2 regions of the Desulfuromonas sp. TF genome follow, and region 2 is predicted to be linked to the other one. Evidence: riboswitches for the same ligand, from Rfam matches in the RefSeq annotation. Region 2 holds a riboswitch; the other holds the start of a gene.
The links. Region 2 has a riboswitch for molybdenum cofactor ahead of DTF_RS0115165 (aldehyde ferredoxin oxidoreductase family protein). Riboswitches for the same ligand answer to the same signal wherever they lie in the genome.

Region 1 (7,132 bases), on a different contig from region 2:
GACCGGACGCAGCCACTCGGCGATCAGCTCGATAGCCTTGATGGCGCAGGCGTCGGTGATCGGGGTGGCGATGGTGGAGACGTAGGCCTCGACGGCGTGGGTCAGGGCGTCCATGCCGGTGGCGGCGGTCAGGGCGGCGGGTTTGCCGACCATGAGAACCGGGTCGTTGATGGCGATGTTGGGGGTGCAGCGCCAGTCGACAATGGCCATCTTCACCTTGGTGTCGGTGTTGGTGATGATGCAGAAACGGGTCATCTCGCTGGCGGTGCCGGCGGTGGTGTTGATGGCGACGAAGGGGGGCATCGGCTTGATGGTTTTGTTGACCCCTTCGCAGTCGCGGATGTGTCCGCCGTTGGTGGCGACCATGCCGATCCCTTTGGCGCAGTCGTGAGAGCTGCCGCCGCCGAGGGAGATGATCGAGTCGCACTTCTCGTCCTGATAGACCTTCAGGCCGTCATGCACGTTCTTGTCGGTGGGATTAGGCTCAGCGCCGTCGAATATGACGACGGAAACGCCGGCTTCCTCCACCTGCTTCTTGATCTGGTCGGCCATGCCGATTCCCGAGATTCCCTTGTCGGTAACCAGCAGCGCCTTCTTGGCGCCGAGTGCCTTCACCTGCGCGCCGGTCTCCTTGGAGGAGCCGACACCCATGAGCGAAACGGTAGGGATGAAAAATCCGAAAGTCTGGTCTGCTAATGCCATTGTCCTGTTCTCCTTTTTTTGTTGGGGAATTCATTGTTCTGCCCGGACCTGCGCCGCAAGCAGATTAAATAAAACGATGGTTGGGTATACAGCAACAAGAATGCCATTTTCTCAACCAGCTATAAGCTGTTGAATATATAACAAATCTCACCCGGTAACGAAGGGATGGCTGAGAATGTCTAGTTGTTCAATCATGGATCTCATGGTTCCATTTTGGAACGAAACGTCCTTTATTGTTCCCCTTGAGCTGGTTGTGCCGATCGGGTTTTGGTGAGGAACCCGACATATACTCTAAAAAAACGAGTTTGCGCCGCGGATTTCCATTTCCCACTGGACTTTCTCCCGCAGACGGGAACACCCTGCCGGACAGACTTCGTGATTCGATCGGAATTTATTTGTGGTAAAAAGAAGAACAATTTTTTAGAATGGCGTATGGTTTGTGCATGAGAATTGCAAAACTGATTGATGCGAAAACATAAAACTCCGAACCGTACCGCCTAAGGGTCAGACCTACGGCGGACGGTCCGGGCCCTGCTGGAAACGGCACGGCCTCCCATTGTGGAAAGGAGACCTCTGGCTTCGCATGTGCGTACAGGCGAAATCGGCAGGGCTCTTCCACCAGGGAGAGCCCTTTTTGATGGCGTCGCAAAAAGTTCGCCCTACGGCGTTACGGCGTTTTTTCAGGACCTCGACATACCTGATGTATGCCTTCGCCCCTGAAAAACCACCAAGCCTTGTAGGACGAAATTTTTGCTTAGCCATCTTCTGAGTTTTTGCGAGTGCATCCTTTTTTATTCTTTGTTTTTCAAGATGGATTGTCTTGAATGGAGTTCCTGAGCGAATCGCTGCGCGCCGCCCTGGCGATGGTCCTAGCCGCCGACCGGGAGGTGGTGCATGCTGTCTGGACCTCCGTGTATACCTCGGGTTGCGCCATCGTCCTGGCGGCGCTGATCGGGATTCCCGCCGGCACCGGCCTCGGCCTCGGCCGCTTCGCCGGGCGACGGGCGGCGGTGACGGGGCTCAACACCCTGATGGCGCTGCCGACGGTGGTGATCGGGCTGGTCCTCTATGGCCTTCTCAGTCGCCAGGGGCCGCTGGGAGCGTGGGGCCTGCTCTTCACCCCGGCGGCGATGATCGTCGGCCAGACGGTGCTGGCGGCTCCGATCGTCGCCAACTACACCCTGGCGGCGGTCGCCGGCGCCGACCCCCGCATCATGACGACGGCCCTGACCCTCGGGGCGGGTCGCTTCCGTGCCGTCTGGCAGTTGCTGCTGGAGATCCGCTTCGGCATCATCGCCGCCGTGGTCGCCGGTTTCGGACGGGTCATCGCCGAGGTGGGGGTGGCCATGATGCTCGGCGGGAACATCCGCGGCTACACGCGGACCATGACCACCGCCATCGCCCTGGAGACGAGCAAAGGGGAATTCGCCTTCGGCCTGGCCCTGGGAATCGTCCTTATGGCGGTGGCGCTTGTCGTGAATCTTTTTCTGAACCTGCTGCAGCAGCGATAGCTCCTATGGAATCGATTCTTGCCGTACACAATCTGGAGTATCGCCGCGGGGACGGGGATTTCGCCCTGACCATCGAGCGGCTTGAACTGTTCTCCGGAAGGGTTCATCTCCTTGCAGGTCCCAATGGGGCCGGCAAAAGCACCTTGCTTCAGCTCCTTGCCCTGCTGCTGCCGCCCGATCGGGGAGAGATCCTGTTCGCAGGCGCCGCCGTAAAGGGAGCGGTGCAGCGACATAAGCTGAGACAGCAGATCACCCTGGTCGAACAGTCCCCTTTCCTGTTCGACACCACCGTCAATGAAAACCTCGCCTTTGGCCTGCGGCTGCGGGAAATCCGCGGCGATATGCAGCGTCACCGCATCGCCAGGGCTCTGCAGGCAGTCGGGCTGGAGGGTTTCGAATCCCGCCGCGCAAACACCCTCTCAGGCGGAGAGACGCGGCGGGTGGCCCTGGCCCGCGCCCTGGTCCTGAAACCCAAGGTCCTCCTCCTCGACGAGCCGACGGCCGGTCTCGACCGCGAATCTCTGCCCCTCTTCGAGAGCTGCCTGGCCGCCCTCCCCGGCACCGGGGTCTCCATCATCATCTCGACCCATGACATCGACCAGTCCCGCCGACTACAGGGACAGGTCCTCCACCTCGAAGCGGGCCGCCTGGTAGCGGCAGCCGTTCCGCCTTCCAAGTTCCGCACAATGGAGAGTTCCTCATGACCATCCGTTTCGAAGATGCCCGTTCCCTGATCCTGGAAAACGTCCCTACCCTCGGAGTTGAACGGGTGCCGCTTCTCGATGCCTCCGGGCGGGTCCTGGCCGAAGATGTCATCGCCCCCTGGCACATGCCCCTCAGCGACAACTCGGCCATGGACGGGTTCGCCGTACGTGCCGCCGACTGCGAAAGCGGAGAACCCCTCGTGATCACCGGCTACATCCCAGCCGGAGGCCGTCCCGAGCCGGCCGTGGTCTCCGGCGGTGCGGTCAAGATCATGACCGGGGCGCCCATTCCACCGCAGTGCGATGCCGTGGTTCCTTTCGAAGAGGCGGAGGAGTCGGGGGAGACGGTGCGAATTCTGGCGCCCGTGACCCTCCGGCAGCATATCCGCTTCCGCGGCGAGGACGTCTCCCCGGGAGACGTGATCATCCCGGCCGCCACCGTGATTCGCCCCCCCGAGGTCAGCATGCTCGCGTCCATGGGAATGGTGATGGTCCCCGTTCATCGCCGGGCGCGCGTCGCCATTCTTTCCACGGGGGACGAGCTCATCGAGCTTGGGCAGGCGCCGGCGGAGGGTAAGATCATCAACTCGAATTCCTTCTCCCTTGCTGCCGCGGTGCGGGAGTGCGGGGGCGAGCCGGTGATGCTCGGCATCGCCCTCGACACTCCCGAAGATCACCGGAAGAAACTGGCCGAGGGGCTCTCCTGCGACGCCCTGATCACCTCGGCCGGGGTGTCCGCCGGAGACCGCGACTTCGTCCGCGACGTGCTGGCCGATCTTGGGGTGAAGCAGCTCTTCTGGAAGGTCGCCATCAAGCCGGGAGGGCCGACCGCCTTCGCCCTCAAGGACCGCACCCCCGTCTTCTCCCTCCCCGGCAACCCGGTCTCCACCATGATCACCTTCGAGGAGTTCGTCAGGCCGGCCCTGCTGAGAATGATGGGGCATCGCCGGGTGGTGCGCCCCTTCGTGAAGGCGACCCTGAAAGAGGACGCCAGGAAGAAGCCCGGCAAGGTCAATTTCATACGGGTGAGGGTGGAGATAAAGGAAGGGCGCTACATCGCCTCCACGGCCGGCGACCAGCACACCGGCATCCTGCGGACGATGGTCAATGCCAACGGACTGGCCGTCCTGCCGCAGGAGGCCTCCTTTTTGCCTGCCGGCACCGAAGTGGATTTACAGATCCTGCGCGAAGAAGTGGCGATGCTGGAGAAATAGGCGAATAGTGGCTGTGCACCCATGTTTCAGGGCTGATCAAAAATGCCCAGGTGCAAGGCGGACGAAATCCTTCGGAATAAGGCGTACCTGCAAGGTACGTCGTTGACGAATGATGAGGACAACGCAGCAGATGGGCGTTTTTCATCAGCTCCTTTAGTGATCGACCGCCAGCATGACGTTGGAAGCCTTGATCACGGCGTAAGCTTCCTTACCTTCCTTAAGATTCAGGGCCTCCACCGCATCCTTGGTGACGATGGAGGTGATGGTGACGCCTCCGGGCAATTCGAGGAATATCTCCGAGTTGACCGCGCCGGCCACGATTTTCTTTATCGTCCCCTTGAGGCAATTGCGTGCGCTCAGTTTCATTTCGCTCCTCCGTTCCGAAAAGTGTTTCCCTCTTGCTCAAACCATATCAAGGGGAAAGCACTTTACAACGAGGGCGCTCTCGAACGCGCCGGAAATGACTCCCAACCGGCAGGTATGATATCTTGATCAACAGGAGATGCCGTGAACATCAGTAAATTCGTCACACCCGAGATCATCTTCGGCCGGGGCTCCCTGAGTCAGATCGGCGAAAGCGCAGCGCGCATAGGTGCATCGAAGGTCTTTTTGGTCAGCGATGAGGATGTGATCCATGCCGGCTGGGTCGATCAGGCTCTGCACTACCTGCATGCCTCCGGCCTGGAAACCGAAATCTTCTCCTCCCTCACGACGAATCCAAAGGACTGCGAGGTTACCGAGGGGGCCTTGAGGTATACGGCTTCCGGCTGCGACGCCATCGTCGCCGTGGGCGGCGGCAGCCCCACGGACGTGGCCAAGGCGGTCGCCATCCTGGCCAGCAACGGCGGCACTCTTCAGGACTACGAGGGGATCAACCGGATCATACGGCCGCTGCCGCCGATGCTGATCGCCCCCAGCACCGCCGGGGCCGGCTCGGAGGTGAGCCAATTCGCCATCATCGTCGATACCGCCCGCAAGCTGAAGATGTCCATCATCTCCAAGTCGCTGGTGCCCGACATCGCCATCGTCGACCCGGAGCTGCTCAAGACCAAGGACGCCGTGCTGGCGGCGGCCACGGGACTGGACGCCCTGACCCACGGCATTGAGTCCTACGTCTCTCTGGCATCCACCCCCCTGACCGACATCCATGCCCTGAAGGCGATCGAACTCATTTCCCGGAATTTGCGCCAGGCGGTGGCGGACCGAGGGGACATGGAGGCCAACACCAACATGGCCATGGCCAGCCTGACCGCCGGGATCGCTTTTTCCAATGCTATTCTCGGCGCCACCCACGCCATGACCCACCAGGTCGACGGGCTCATCGACCGGCATCACGGCGAGACCAACGCCTCTATTCTCCCCCACGTCATGGAGTTCAACCTGCCCGCCTGCCCCGAGCGGTTCAGGGAGATCGCCGTCGCCCTGGGAGAGGATGTGCGCGGGCTGGATCTTGCCGACGCCGCCGGACGCTCCATCGAGGCGATCCGCCGGCTCATCGCCGACATCGGTCTCGCCAAGGGACTGGGGGATATCGGACTGGAAGAGAAATTCATCCCCCTGCTGAGCCGCAACGCCATGAAGGACGCCTGCCTGGTGACCAATCCGCGCAACGCGACGCTGGAGGACATCGAAGCCATTTTCCGCAAAGCGATGTAAAACAAACGCAAGCTATAAGCTGTAAGCTGCAAGCTTTAAGATTAAAAGCTTCTGGCTTACAGCTTACAGCTTCCAGCTTACAGCTTGGATTTATGAAAAACAGGGAAAAACTGCTCGAACAGCTGACCGGTGTCGACTCCTCCAAGCTCAACTACTATGTCGAGCTGAAAAAGCGCAACCAGGAGGTTCTCACACAGAACAAACGCCTGGAGATCCTCCATCAGCTGGCCCGGGACATCAATATCGACATGTCGTTCTCCGACATCATCGGGCGGGCTTTCGTCAAGCTGCCTCAGACCCTCCCCTGCGACTTTCTCGGTCTGGTCACGGTGAAGGAGGGAAATCTGACGCTCAAGGCGATGATGCCGGAGGATTTCTGCCGGATTGACGACTTCCCGGCCCAATCTCCTTCGCTGAACGTCATCCGCAGTAAAAAAGCGGAGATCTTCCGGTTGACGCCGGAGGAACTCGGTCATGTCCGGATCGATCCTCGGTACCCCGACCCTTTGCGGACGTTGGCGGTGGCGCCGATGTTCAAGCGGGAAGAGGTGATCGGCGCCCTCATCGTCGCCAGCGCCGTCGAGTCAGCCTACAGCGAGACGGATCTCAGCTTCATTCAGCATCTGGCCGACCAACTGTCGATCAGCATTCAGAACGCCCGTCTCTACAAGCAGGTCTCGCGGGCGAAGAAGGAGTGGGAGGAAACCTTCAAGGCGGTGACCGATCCGATCTTTCTGGTCGACACAGACTACAACGTCCTGCTCCACAACGGCCGACTGCCGCCTGAGATGAGCGATTCCTGGAACCGCGCGCTCGGCAACAAGTGCTTTGCCAGGCTCCACGGCCGCACCGATCCCTGCCCCGAATGCCCTATCAAGGAGGTCCAGCGGACCGGCAAGCCGGTTTTCCAGCGCTGGCAGACCGAGTCCGGACTGCTCCTCGATCTCTCCTATTATCCGGTCCTCAACGAGGAGAAGCAGCTGGCGGCGGTGACCATCATCCTCAAGGATGTCACCCGCAAGACCAAGATGGAGGCACAGCTGGTCCATTCGGCCAAGCTGGCCGCCCTCGGCGAAATGGCCGCCGGGGTTGCCCATGAGCTCAACAGTCCGATGACCGTCATCATCGGCACCGGACAGATGCTGGCCCGGGAACTGCGTGATGAGGCCCTCGACGATAAAGCCGAGGTCCTCTCCGACATCATCAACTGCGGCCTGCGCTGCAAGCGGATCATCCAGAACCTGCTGACCTTCTCCCGCCAGGATCAGCTTCCAGCGACGGAGATCGACCTCAACGCCGAGGTGGAGCGGGTGCTGAGCCTTATTCAGTACCAGATCAATCGCAA
Region 2 (7,132 bases):
GTCGAACCGACGACCTCCTTCACCCCGAACCAGTCCGCCAGATAGAGCAGGCCGGGAATCTCCGCCATGTTGTGGCGCATCTCGGTGAAGTTGATCGTGATCTTGCGGCCGAAGCCGCTTTCGACCAGGCAGTCCAGTCCGGCCAGGGCCGCCGCGAAGGCGCCTTCTCCGCGGATTTCGTCATGGGTTGCCGGCGTTCCCCCTTCCAGACTGATCTGGAAGGAGAGCCCCTCGAAACGCAGGGAACGCAGGGCGTCGGCATCGCGGTGGGTCAGAAGGGTGGCGTTGGTCTGCAGACGAAGGGAGCGGAGCGACGGCTGGCGGCAGAGGTCGGAGACGAGATCGAACCAGTCGGGTCGGGTGAGGGGCTCGCCGCCGGTCAGACAGATCTCCTCACCTCCCAGGGCCAGAAACTCTTCGACCACTCTGCGGACCTCGGCGACAGGCACATGCCCGGGACGGGGACTCTCAACCAGGCAGTGGGCGCAGTGCAGGTTGCAGTCCCCGGAGATCGCCAGGAAAAGGGTCTTCGGGAGCTTGAGGCCGGCCCTTCGGAGTGTCTCGACGGCCGACCTCTCTGCTTCGGGTCGAATCGGCATCGGTGCGGCCTCGAGTCTGGAGCAGGTCAGGAAAAGATCAAAAGGTGACTTCCTCGATCTCCATATCGTGGAGGTTGATGGAAAGCTTGCGGTTGCGCAGGAGCGTTCCTTCGCCGAGGAGCACCTTGCAGGCTTCGGCAGCCTCCAGGCTGGCGACCACCGCCGGTGTGAAGGAGGGATTGCCGAGCTTCTGCTCGATCCCCTTCCCTCCCTTGAAGTGACGGTAGATCTTCGCGACGCTGTCCTCGCCGGGATAGACGGTGGTGATGTGTCCGTACCATCCGGCGATGGCCCCGTGAACCAGGGGAATCTTCAGGCGGTCGCAGACCTCGGCCAGCTCCAGGCGCACCGGAATGCTGTCCACGGCATCGATGACCACGTCCATGCCGTCGAAGAGATTCGCGCCGTTCTCGCGGCTGAACGCCTCCCGGACGGGCAACAGCCGAACCGCCGGGTTGATCTGGCGGATTCGCGCCTCGGCCGCATCGACCTTCGCCTGGCCCAGGTTCTCGACCGAAGAGAGAAGCTGCCTGTTGAGATTGTGCTCCTCAAAGACGTCGGGATCGATCGCCGTGATGCGCCCCACCCCTAGCCGGGCCAGCTCTTCGAGGATATATCCCCCCAAGCCACCGCACCCGACCACCGCCGCCTTGCTTCGAAAGAGTTTCAGCTGCTGGGGGAGGGAAATCATGTGCCGGTTGCGCTGATAGCGGGCCGGGAGGTATCCGGCCTCAAGGGCCGCCTCTTCGACGGCGGGGCAGGACAGGTCGAAGCGCGCCATCGCCTCCGCCTGCCGGAGCCAGGGCAACAGGTCGCCGTCCGCGTGCTCGGCCAGAAATTCTCTCACCATCGCTTCACCCTCCTCCCAGCAGGGGGAAAATGGCCAGGGTTTCGCCGTCGGCCATAATCCGTTCCAGATCGACATGCCGGCTATTGACCAGGAGAATGCCGAGTTCCGACTCCGGGATCTCCAGCTCCCGCACGATCTGCCGCACCGTCGTCCCTTCGGGGTATTCCCGGTTTTCGAGGGTGAATCGGCCGGTGCGGAAAGTGGCAAAGAGCTTGACGGTAATCTCCATGATTTACTCCTCGAATAGGACGCGCAGAGCGACGGATTCATCGGCCGGGGCGCTCCGGAGTGATTCCTCGAGAAGCCCCGGGTCGGCGGTGCGCCCCTCCAGCAGGATTGAACGGCACCCTTCCCAGAACCCCTGCGGCTGGGCGGCCAGGAACTCCGCGAGATCCGGGGCGGGAAGCCGTATCCCCCTGGCCAGGAAACCGGGTCCGAGTTCGGCCATCAGCAGGTTGAACAGCTTGACTCTGATCTCGCCGTTTCCCTGCGCGCCGTCACCGGCGAAGTCATGGTGGGTGATGTCGCTGCGCATGGCGGAGTAGTAGCCGCCGCACCGCATGGTCGCCCCGACCAGTCCGGGCATGGCGGCCGAAAGCGCCAGGGTGGCCCCGGCGGCGATCCGGCTCGATGCGGGATCGTCGATGGCCCTGGAATTGAGAAATATGGTGGTGATCCGGCCGCTCAGGTAGTCGGGCCGGATTCCGAACTGTTCGCAGAGGAGTTCCCGGATGCTGAACCCGACCCGCGCCCGGATGGTGAATCCCTGCTGCAACAGAGGGAAAAACCACCGAATTGGATCCGGATCTCCCGGACGCCGGGGCGCGAATACGAGGTTGATACTTGTGCTGCGGTTCTCTTTAACCATGAGCTCAGGAATTATCCTTCGATGGGATCACCGGCCAGGTGGCTCAGGTTGCACCCGCGGCAGGTTCCGTAGCGCGCCGGCAGTTGGACGATATTGACGGTGCAGCATTGGGGGCAGAGCCAGGAGGCATACCCGTCAACCTCCCGTCCGGCGAGCTCGCCGAACAGCCATCGATAATAGGCTTTCCAGTCATATTCCGGAGTCTGTCCGGCTTTTTCCACCAGCTGTTCCAGCAGCAAGAGTCCTCCTGGAGGGGGAACGATAACATGTGTTCGACAACTATAACATTCTCATGATTCCAATGGAAGATCGCGGGGGCGGATTCAAACCCGCCCCCGCGCGGGTCTGCTTTACCAGTTGAACACTTCGTCCAGCTCCTCGTCCTTCATGGAGAATACCTGGTTGTGGGGCGCGATCGGGTCGGTATAGAAGAAGCGCGGCAGCCGGTCGTCCTCCTTGGAAAAACCGGCGCGCTTGTTGAAGTCGCGTTCGGCGGAGAGGACCTTCTTGCCGAGATCCACCACGCCGTCGGCCGTAAGCTCGGTGCCGTAGAAGGCGTTGAGCATGTCGAGCAGCGCCTGGAAGGTCTCGGGCTGGTCCATGATCGCGAAGGCGATGAACAGGCACATGCCGGTGGAGTCGATGGCCGCCGTGGCGATCTGCAGGTTGCGGGAAAGCTCCACCTGCCCCTCGGTCTTCAGCGGATCGACGTCGCCGCCGACCTTGAGGATGTTGGTGGCGATGGCGTAGCCGGCCGTGTGGTCGGCGCCCATGGTGGTGGTGGCGTAGGTCACGCCGATCCCCTGGATGGGACGCGGATCGTAGGCCGGAATGGCCTGGTTCTTGACCACCGGCACCTTCTCGACGCCGAACACCTTGCCGGTGATCCCCGCGCCGCAGCCAAGGATGCGTCCCAGAGGCGTCCCCTTGCCGACCTCTTCCATCAGCCGGATGGCGCCTTCCTTGTCGCCGAACTCGATCAGCCCGGCATCCATGGCGACGCCGATGGTGGCGCCCATTTCGATGGTGTCGAGACCGATGTTGTCGTCCATGAAGTCGAGCTTGGCGACGGTGTCGAGGTCGTCGATGCCGCAGTTGCCGCCGTGGGCCCAGACCGTCTCGTATTCCGGCTGCTTGGTGAGGTAATGGCCGTCCTTGTCGTTGTAGATACCCGAACACTGGATGACGCAGCCGCGGTGGCAGCCGTGGGTGGCGGTCCCGCCGCGCTTGATCTCCAGCTCGGCCAGGGCTTCGCCGCTGAGCTTGGCACCGGTGGGGAAGACCCCGGTTTTGAAGTTGTAAGTCGGATAGCCGCCGGCCTCGTTAAGGACGTTGGTCAGCACGTTGGTGCCGTACGCGGGCAGCCCCTCGCCGGTGACCGGATGCTTGCGCAGACCCTCGACGAACTTGCGGTTGGCGTCTCGGTACTTCTCAGGGTCCTTCGGGGCGCGATGCTTCATGCCGGCATCGTCGAGGATGATCGCCTTGACCTTTTTCGAGCCCATGACCGCGCCGACGCCGCCGCGGCCGCAGTGCCGGGTGGGACGCAGTTCCGGGTCGGTGCAGGCGATGGAAGAGCCCAACAGCAGCCGCTCGCCGGCCGAGCCGATGGACATGTAGGCGACTTTGTCGCCGTACTGCTCGCGCAGTTTGGCAACCGTCGGGTAGTTGTCGAGCAGCTTCAGGCTGTTGTCGACTTCGACCTTCACCCCGTCCTTGTTGACGATGATCTTGTAGAGGTCGTCCCCTTCCGGCTTGCCTTCCAGAATGATGGCGGCATAGCCGATCCGGGCCAGCACCTGGGCAGCCTGGCCTCCGGCATTGGATTCCTTGATGGTGCCGGTCAGCGGGCTCTTGCAGCCGACCGAAAGGCGGCCCGTCATGGCTCCGGTGCTGCCGCTGAGCATCCCGGGAGCGATCACCAGCTTATTTTCGGCGCCGAGGGGATGGCACAGGGGATGGACTTCCTTGTTGATGATCAATGAGGTCGTGGCACGGCCGCCCAGACCGGCATATTCGCCGACCGGCTCCGTGGTAATCTTCGGACCGCCCTTGGCCCCCATGTCGATTCTGACTATCTTGTCCATTTCCAAATTTCCTTTCTTGCCACTGTTTACGACTTCTCCTTTCCACCAGGGAGGCAAAGCCGTTTCCGGCCCTACCCTTAGGCCTTTCGCCTTGGGAATTCACCTTTAGGCAACCAGGCTCGGAGATAACGAATATCGTTCAGGCACCGGTCGAAGCGGCCGTACAGTAGTGCAACCGGATGAGCTTTTTTGATGCAATGTGGATGCCACATAACAGAACATCGGTTTACAAATTTATATCTCGCACTATCAGGGTGTTGCATCAGTATATCAAAGATTCAACAGGTTAATCACAAACACTGTTCACTTATATCGATGGGGAATTTCGAAACACTTCCCGCGAAAAGGGGAGCTCCCGTCATTCGGCAGGGTGGGGATATTTACCCCTGTGGTGATTTTTTCCCTATCCATCAGACAACGGCCGGAGAGATGCGCATGCGGTAGCTGGCGAAGCTTCCTTGTCGGATGCAGCCCCAGAGTACCCCGCCGCCGTAGGCCAGTTGCTCCAGAAGATAGTAGAAAAAGAAGAAGGGAACCAGGAGCTTGGGCCTGCGCACGTGGTAGTCGACGCCGCCGACCCAGAGGAAGACAGCCGCCGCCGGAATCCCCAGGGAGGGGAACAGGGCAATCATAAGCGAAAGAGGGAGCAGGTAATATCGCAGGAGATGATATCCCGCGTAATAGGCCAGGCTCGCCGCCGCCCGGCCCCTGGCCAGAAGAACCTCCCCATAGGACAGGGGGATGCCCTGGCGGGCGATCCGTCGATGCGCCAGGGCCGCATCGCTCAGCAGCAGGGCCACGGCCGCGGCGAGGGGAAGGCCGTTCAACAGTACGATACCCGATGCCAGCAGACCCACGATGAGGGCGAGAACGGGAGGAAAGACCATCTTCTTCTGGCGAAGCGGGTGCAGATTCTGCAGCATCCCTTCCGAAGTCCCGTACTCGAAGCGCCGCTTCATGAAAGCCTTCAGCCGGCTGCGGTGCTCATGCCAGACCCGCCCCCGCGGAAGATAGACGATCCGGCCTCCGGCATCGCGCATCCGCCAGGTCAGGTCGACGTCCTCCCCGACCCTGAGTTCCTGCCGGAAGCCGCCGAGGGAGGCAAAGGCACTGCGCCGCACCAGCAGGTTGCAGCTCGGCAGATAAAAGGTATCCTCCCCGGCATCGCCTGAGCGCTCCCTGCCGCCGAGGTTCAGGCTCGACATGACCGCCTCGTAGCGGTCGAGAGGAGAGGCGCTGTGCAGACCGTCCACCCAGCCGCCCACGGCGCTGACCTGCTCGTCCTCGAAGGCGCCGATCAGCTCTGTCAGCCACTCGGGTGAGGCCGTGCAGTCGGAATCGATAAAGGCCAGGATTTCCCCGGAGGCAAATCCTGCGCCGGTGTTGCGCGCCGCCGCAGGCCCCCTTCCCACTCCCCCCGAGGTGACCAGGAGGGCGCCGAACTCCCGGGCCACGCCCGGAGTCCCGTCGCTGCTGCCGTCGTCGACGACGATGACCTCGAGCCTGTCCTCCGGATACTTCAACCGGACCAGGGACTGCAGGCAATTCCTCAATTCCCCGGCGCGGTCCTTCACCGGGATGACGACGCTCACCGAAGGGTAGGTTGCCGCCTCTCTTTCGGCAGGCAGGTCCTTTTCGACGAACCCTTTTTTGGCCAAGGCTTCGAGAGCCTTCGCTTCGGCTTCCGAGGCGGGGGAAGCCCCTTCCGACGCCATGCGCCGTACCAGGGCCAGCAGCGACGGGTTCAACCGTACCGTGCGCAGCGGCCTGGAGCTCAGCAGGAACCCGCCCTGCTCATTTTCCCTGATGCTGACGCCTTCCCTGATCCGGTAAATCATCCGCCGCTCCCGCCGATCAGCCCTTCGGCCTTGAAGATGTCGAGCAGCTTATCGGCCGCCTTCTCGGCGGATACCGAATGGACCTTGCCTTCCCTTGGCTTGATGCCTCCGGAGAGAAGGGCCAGGATCCGCTCGAAGGCGGGCAGTTCGGCATCGGGGGTGACCACCCGCCGGGGATTGGGCCGGGGGAAGAGGCATTTTTCCTTCCCCAGAACGGACCCGGCGGCTCCCAGCTCCCGTGGTGAAAGACCGAGTTCGGCGATGCCCCAGGATTCAATCGATGCTCCGATCGACCTCATCAGGGCGTCCTGTCCCGGATAACGCGGATCGCAGCACCCGTTTTCGAAGAAAACCGCGCAGGGCATCTCCGCCCGCACCCGCTGCCGGGCGCCGCGATCGCTCTTGCGCAGGACCTCCACCTCGTTCCCTTCCCTTTCCAGAGCGACGGCCCCTTTGACATAGGGAAGGTCGAGATTGGCCGCCGCCAGCGCGGGCGCCGGATCGTCGCCGCGATCGAGGAGAGCCTCTCCTGCAAAGATGAGAGCGGGGCGCAGAATCCGGATAATGCGCTGCACCACCCGCGCGGTGGCAACGTCGTCGCCTCCTTCGAAGGAGGGATTCCACACCCGCACGGCGCGTTCCGCGCCCATGGCGAGTGCCAGACGCAGATGGTCGGCAAGCCTCTCGGGACCGACGGCAACGGCCGTCACCCTTCCGCCGGCCGATTCGGCCAGGACGAGGGCCTGCTCCAGGGCGCAGAGATCCGCCGGGTTGGCGAGGCGCCGCAGCCCCCGGTCGCGAATCCCGTACCCGTCGGCCGTCAGCCTCGCCGGCGGCCGGGGATCGCAGGTTTCGCGCAGAAGAACCAGAATATCGAGAGTGTTATCAGC

Region 1: another riboswitch for molybdenum cofactor. It lies ahead of DTF_RS0110630 (ABC transporter permease); the one in region 2 lies ahead of DTF_RS0115165 (aldehyde ferredoxin oxidoreductase family protein).

The regions. Positions count from the first base shown of each region.
Region 1 is NZ_KI421420.1:4,566-11,697, forward strand. Features, by position in the region: gene DTF_RS0110625 (iron-containing alcohol dehydrogenase) at 1-702, opposite strand, end outside; molybdenum cofactor riboswitch at 1,172-1,287, shown strand; gene DTF_RS0110630 (ABC transporter permease) at 1,527-2,213, shown strand; gene DTF_RS0110635 (energy-coupling factor ABC transporter ATP-binding protein) at 2,219-2,917, shown strand; gene glp (gephyrin-like molybdotransferase Glp) at 2,914-4,131, shown strand; gene DTF_RS0110645 (molybdopterin-binding protein) at 4,285-4,497, opposite strand; gene DTF_RS0110650 (iron-containing alcohol dehydrogenase) at 4,639-5,787, shown strand; gene DTF_RS0110655 (ATP-binding protein) at 5,880-7,132, shown strand, end outside.
Region 2 is NZ_KI421422.1:36,049-43,180, forward strand. Features, by position in the region: gene DTF_RS0115140 (radical SAM protein) at 1-599, opposite strand, end outside; gene DTF_RS0115145 (HesA/MoeB/ThiF family protein) at 637-1,449, opposite strand; gene DTF_RS0115150 (MoaD/ThiS family protein) at 1,454-1,678, opposite strand; gene DTF_RS23830 (hypothetical protein) at 1,682-2,317, opposite strand; gene DTF_RS0115160 (hypothetical protein) at 2,329-2,556, opposite strand; gene DTF_RS0115165 (aldehyde ferredoxin oxidoreductase family protein) at 2,668-4,404, opposite strand; molybdenum cofactor riboswitch at 4,424-4,541, opposite strand; gene mftF (mycofactocin biosynthesis glycosyltransferase MftF) at 4,815-6,242, opposite strand; gene DTF_RS0115175 (electron transfer flavoprotein subunit beta) at 6,239-7,132, opposite strand, start outside.